Regions from separate parts of the Clostridium sp. Marseille-QA1073 genome, predicted to be linked through region 1. Evidence: a T-box and tRNA genes for the amino acid it is inferred to sense, from the RefSeq annotation. Region 1 holds a T-box; the other holds one or more tRNA genes.
What was found. The T-box of region 1 lies ahead of ACY1IQ_RS10855 (valine--tRNA ligase). A T-box ahead of a tRNA ligase gene usually reads a tRNA of that ligase, here a tRNA-Val.

Region 1 (3,275 bases):
ATGGGGGACTAGATAAAGAAGAGAACTCTAATACTCCTAAAGAAAAGATAAGGGAAGAAACTGAAGTTGATGGAGAAAATATAGAAAAACCTATAGAGAGAAAAACTGCTTATTTGACTTTTGATGATGGACCTACAACTAATATTACACCTCAAGTATTAGATATATTAGATAAGTACAATATAAAAGCAACTTTTTTTGTGATAGGCTCTTTAGCAGAAGTTAATAAAGAAGTATTAAAAGACATTGAGATAAGAGGTCATACTATAGGAAACCATACTTATAGTCATGATTATGATTTAATTTATTCTTCTGTTAATACATTCATGGAGGACATAGATAAAGCTGATGAAGTATTAGGGAGTATACTTCCAAACTATGAAAGAGGACTTTTTAGATTTCCAACTGGATCCTTTAAAAAATATCAATTTATTGAAGCGGTTAAAGATAAAGGATATAAACACTATGATTGGAATGCATTAAATGGAGATGCTGAAGCGCTTAATGTTCCAGCTAATAAGTTAATTCGTAATGTTAAGAAGACAGTATGCGATAAAAATAAAGTTATTATATTGATGCATGATTCCGGGACAAAGCAAACTACTGTAGATTCCTTACCAGATATAATTGATTACTTAATAGAGGAAGGATATTCTTTTGAAACTTTAGATAACTATAAATAATAATATGAGTATAAATTATATTACTTATTATAATTATTTTAATATAATAAAAAATAAGACTTTCCTAACTAGGAAGTCTTATTTTTGTTGTAATAGGTTTCAAGTATTATACTTATAGCCTTTTCACATTCTTTATCGCCATGATTTAAGGCCCAAGCAGTATTGAAGTAGTTCAGAGCTTTATTATTATTATTAAGCATCGCATGACAATAACCCAAATTAAAAAAGTAAGAGCTTTCTCTTTTTAATCTTATAGCACAGTGCAGAGTGGCAATAGCTTTTTGAAAATCTTTAAGCTTAATAAAACACACTGCTGTATTATATAGCGAAGCCGCTTCATTCTCTTTCATTTCTACTGCTTTTGTATACATAGAAATTGCCTTTTCATATTTCTTATTATTATAAAGCTCATTTGCTTTATCAAAATAGCTCATTTATAACCCTCCAATAAAATGTTCTTTATTATTTGTAATAATTACCACAAAAAAGATTTTTTATACTATATTTGAAAAATCTTTACATTTTATTTTTAATTAAGATGCTTTAATTAATTTATATGATAATTAATTAAAATAGTATTGACTTTTTATTAGTTATTCTATATAATGTACTAATAATTAAAGAGTGATAAAAGCGTTGAAGAAGAGGAGTAGGATTTGGAAGTATTAAGAGAGGAAGGCTCTGCGGCTGAGAGGTCTTCTATATGGAATAATCTGAAGGTAGCTTTGGAGCTTCTTTATCGAAAATATTCTTAGTAGATAAAGCCGGTTGTCAAATCGTTAGTTTATATGAGCCTGTAATTTTGCAGGGAAAAAAGGTGGTACCACGAGCTTTTCGTCCTTTTGGGGATGAAAGGCTCTTTTTTATTTTTAATAAATTTTAAATAATTGTTAAATATTTGCCTTATGAAGAAATATTTTAATTTTAAATTCATTATGAAAGCACAACTTTTAGGAACAATACCATAACCTTTTATGGCTCCATTTAAGTGTATTTTCATTTACGTGACGAATAAAAATTGATAGGAGGAATTAATATGGAAGATAATAAGAACTTAGCTAAAAATTATGATCCAAAAGACTTTGAAGAAAGATTATATGCATGGTGGGAAGAAAAGAAATTTTTTACTCCAGAAGTAGATAAAAGTAAAAAGCCTTATACAATAGTAATGCCACCACCAAATATAACAGGTCAATTACACTTAGGTCATGCTCTTGATAATACCCTTCAAGATATTTTAATAAGAACTAAAAGAATGCAAGGATATAGCACTCTTTGGCTTCCAGGTGAAGATCATGCTAGTATTGCAACAGAAGTAAGAGTTGAAAATTCACTGTTTAAAAAAGGATTAAAAAAGAAAGAAATGGGAAGAGAAGCTTTCCTTGAAAAAGTTTGGGAATGGACAGATGAGTATAGAGATAGAATAAGAGAACAGCTTAAAAAGATGGGATGTTCAGCAGACTTTACTCGTGAAGCCTTTACTATGGATGAAAACTTAAACAAAGCAGTTAGAGAAGTTTTTGTAAAATTATATAATGATGGTCTTATATATAGAGGAAATAGAATTACTAATTGGTGTCCAAAATGTATGACAGCACTTTCAGATGCTGAAATAGAACATGAAGAGCAAGAAGGATTTTTCTGGCACATTAACTATCCTGTAGTAGGTAGTGATGAAAAAGTTGAAATCGCTACTACAAGACCAGAAACACTATTAGGAGATACAGCAGTTGCAGTAAACCCTAAAGATGAAAGATACAGTCATTTAATTGGTAAAATGCTTAAGTTACCATTAGTAGATAGAGAAATACCAATAGTTGAAGATGATTATGTTGATATGGAATTTGGAACAGGAGCAGTTAAAATAACTCCAGCTCATGATCCAAATGATTATCAAGTAGGAAAAAGACACAATCTTCCACAGGTAGTTGTTTTAGAGGAAAATGGAACTATAAGTGAGGGTTATGGAAAGTATTCAGGACTTGATAGATATGAAGCTAGAAAGCTTATGGTAGAAGATTTAGAAAAACAAGGATATTTAGTAAAGATAAAACCTCATAGTCATAACGTTGGAACTCATGATAGATGTAATACAACTGTTGAACCAATGTTATCAAAACAATGGTATGTTAAGATGGAATCTCTTGCAAAGCCAGCTATAGAAGTGGTTAGAGAAAAGAAAACTAAGTTTGTTCCAGAAAGATTTGAAAAAATCTACTTTAACTGGATGGAAAATATTCAAGATTGGTGTATTTCAAGACAGTTATGGTGGGGACATAGAATTCCAGTTTGGTACTGTAAAGATTGTGGTGAGATAATAGTTAAAGTAGATGCACCAGAAAAATGTACTAAATGTAACTCTACAAATTTAGAACAAGATAAAGATGTTTTAGATACTTGGTTTAGTTCAGCACTATGGCCATTTTCAACATTAGGATGGCCTGAAAATACAGAAGACCTAAAATATTTCTACCCAACTAGTACTTTAGTTACTGGTCCAGATATTATTTTCTTCTGGGTTGCTAGAATGATATTCTCAGGATTATACAATATGGAAGAAGTACCTTTTGATACTGTACTTATTCATGGTAT
Region 2 (3,275 bases), on a different contig from region 1:
TCAGTAATAAAAATACCACCAGAAGAAATTGAAACAGCATTATCTATTAATGATAAAGTGAAGCTTTTTTCTATGAGTGATAAGATACCAAAAGAGGAACAGAATAAAATTAGCGATTATCTGCAATATAAAAATCAAAAGATAGGAGTAAGAAAGAGCTTAGATGTATTAAAAAACTACTTATCAGAAAAAGAGCTTTATGAAGTTAAGAAAATAGCGAGAAAATTCATAGATATGGATACCGTAGAGAATGCTGATTAATTTATATAGCAAACTCCTTAAAAATAATAATTTAAATACATTTTAGTATTTTCTAAGGCTAAGGTAACATTTTTATTTTTGAAATCTATATTATAACTAGAAGAATTTAAAATATCTTAGGAGTTGGTTATATGCCTTCTAGTAATTTAGTTTCAGTGTCAAATTTAATTCCTGCAATTTATAGTTTAGAACCTAAATCTATACTAGAAATAGGAGTTGGATTTGGTAAGATAGGATTTTTAGTTAGAGAATATTTAGATTTAAGAGAGAATAATGATGGTGGATATGCACCTTGGAATATATTAATAGATGGAATAGAAATATATGAAAAATATATTACGCCAATACATGGTTATATTTATGATAATATATATATTGGTAATGCAATCGATATTTTAAGTAAAAAAGATTTTCCTAAATATGATCTAATAGTACTTGCAGATGTTATAGAGCATTTGAAAAAATCAGATGGGAAAAAGCTACTAGAATTATGTTTTAAGACAGCAGATAGTGTTATAATATCAACACCATATATTTTTTATAAACAAGATGAATGCTATGGTAATGATGCAGAACAACATTTAAGTGGATGGGATATTAATGAGTTTAGAGCTATGGGAGCAAAATATGTTTGGATATCAGGAATACTTTTATTTGCTGTATTTACAAATAAAGTATTAAACCATAAAACAGATATTTTTTTAGACGATTTATTATTTGTAACTCCGCAATTACACCATATTAAAGATTTAATAACAGTTTATCTATCTACTGATCAATATGATCATTGTATAGAAGCTTGTGAAAAATATGAAAAGTTTTTTAAAGATGATTCATTCTTTTCAAATATGAAAGCAGTTGCTTTAAATATGAAGAACAAAGATGATTTGGAATAGACTTTAGTTTAATATATAAGATATACTAATATCATATATGAGTAAATAGCGTGTATTGAGTAACTTTGATGCACGTTATTTAGCTGAATCTTTAGTGTTGGAAGAAATCATATATAATTAAAACAATAATTGTAGTTGGGTGAAATATGAAGTAAAAATAAGAAAAATGGAGATAATAAAGCATAAATACTGAAAATGGTATAAAAAAAACTTGAAAAAATAGTTATAAAATTATATACTATTCCTTGTCAATGTTCTAAGGGTTTTTTCTGAAGAACTTGTGAAAATGCTGACATTTCTTGATAGTAGAATAGCTAATTTGTAGTAAATAAGTCTAAGTTCTACTTTAATAGTCAGTTTTATAACGTGGAGGAGTTCCCGAGAGGCCAAAGGGGGCAGACTGTAAATCTGTTACGTTTCGTTTCGATGGTTCGAATCCGTCCTCCTCCACCAATTATGGTCGCATAGCTCAGCTGGGAGAGCATCTGCCTTACAAGCAGAGGGTCACAGGTTCGATCCCTGTTGCGACCACCATTAGAAATTTATAATATGCTGGCATGGCTCAACGGTAGAGCAGCTGACTTGTAATCAGCAGGTTGTAGGTTCGATTCCTATTGCCAGCTCCATAATATATGGAGGAGTTCCCGAGTGGCCAAAGGGGGCAGACTGTAAATCTGTTGCGTTTCGCTTCGATGGTTCGAATCCGTCCTCCTCCACCAAATTATGGTCGCATAGCTCAGCTGGGAGAGCATCTGCCTTACAAGCAGAGGGTCACAGGTTCGATCCCTGTTGCGACCACCATTGAAAATTGTATAATATGCTGGCATGGCTCAACGGTAGAGCAGCTGACTTGTAATCAGCAGGTTGTAGGTTCGATTCCTATTGCCAGCTCCATAATATATGGAGGAGTTCCCGAGTGGCCAAAGGGGGCAGACTGTAAATCTGTTGCGTTTCGCTTCGATGGTTCGAATCCGTCCTCCTCCACCAAGTCAAAAGCTACATTTGTTCTCTTATTTTGAGAGCTCAAATGTAGCTTTTATTTTGTAAATAATCATGCTTTCATACGCAGTAGTCATAAGGCTACTGCATTTTTTACTGTTTGTATATTGGTGTTATATTATAGGGTTCCACAATAAAAATTTAACTTATATATGATTTTACTTCCATAACAAAAATTCTTTTGCTAAAGCTTTTGGAATTTCTTAAAATAAAATAAATTTTATTTTAAGAAATTCATCTCTAGTGAATTCTTTCATAAATTCTTCATTATTAATTGTTAATCATTAATTTCTAAAGATTTAAGCTATTTTTAGAAAAATTATTTTTCAGAGTATATTTTAAGTTTTCATATTGGATGCTTATAATAGCTTTTTACGTGAAATCTTTAGATTAATTTATTAATATGAAAGCATTAATTTATCCCTACTGTTTTTGATCATTTTAAGGCGTGGCCAATAATGCATTAAAATAAATATCTCCTAATATAATTAAAGTATGTATTTAGATATGGATTTATTTAAGTTTGGAGGATAATAGTATGAGAGAAACGATTTACAATGTTTTGTCTAATATTATATTACGTAGTCGTAATGTAACTAATGCCAAAGTTAATGTAGTCACATCAGATGAATTTCCTTATGAAATTGAAATTATCGCTGAAAATCTATATATACCTTGGGCTATAGCAATAAGCGATGAAGGAAAAGTGTATTTTACGGAGCGGTCTGGAACAATTAGAGTGATTGAAGATGGCAAACTTAATACTCAGCCACTCATTACATTTGGTGCACCCTTTATAAGTCAGGGGGAAGGAGGGTTAATGGGTATTGTTCTAGACCCAAATTATTCACAAAACAATTATATGTATGTTATGCATTCATATGTAGAAGGTAATCAAATTTATAATCGTGTTGTAAGATTGATTGAAGAAAATAATAAGGCATCCATTGACCGGATTATTCTAGATAAAATCCCTGGTGGACAAATTCATAATGGAGGAAGGATAAAGATAGGACCAGATCAGAAATTATATATAACAACAGGAGATGCAGGAAATTCTATGTTAGCACAAGATTTAACAAGTAAAGCAGGAAAAATACTGCGAATAGAATCAGACGG

Region 2: it has a tRNA-Val gene. The T-box ahead of ACY1IQ_RS10855 (valine--tRNA ligase) is inferred to sense a tRNA for this amino acid. The anticodon was not compared.

Annotation. Positions count from the first base shown of each region.
Region 1 covers NZ_JBSVQM010000010.1:48,445-51,719, reverse strand. The annotation lists gene ACY1IQ_RS10865 (polysaccharide deacetylase family protein) at 1-683, shown strand, start outside; gene ACY1IQ_RS10860 (tetratricopeptide repeat protein) at 752-1,117, opposite strand; T-box leader at 1,311-1,528, shown strand; gene ACY1IQ_RS10855 (valine--tRNA ligase) at 1,720-3,275, shown strand, end outside.
Region 2 covers NZ_JBSVQM010000028.1:26,920-30,194, forward strand. The annotation lists gene ACY1IQ_RS18510 (hypothetical protein) at 1-261, shown strand, start outside; gene ACY1IQ_RS18515 (hypothetical protein) at 393-1,157, shown strand; tRNA gene ACY1IQ_RS18520 (tRNA-Tyr) at 1,526-1,610, shown strand; tRNA gene ACY1IQ_RS18525 (tRNA-Val) at 1,616-1,691, shown strand; tRNA gene ACY1IQ_RS18530 (tRNA-Thr) at 1,709-1,783, shown strand; tRNA gene ACY1IQ_RS18535 (tRNA-Tyr) at 1,792-1,876, shown strand; tRNA gene ACY1IQ_RS18540 (tRNA-Val) at 1,883-1,958, shown strand; tRNA gene ACY1IQ_RS18545 (tRNA-Thr) at 1,977-2,051, shown strand; tRNA gene ACY1IQ_RS18550 (tRNA-Tyr) at 2,060-2,144, shown strand; gene ACY1IQ_RS18555 (PQQ-dependent sugar dehydrogenase) at 2,695-3,275, shown strand, end outside.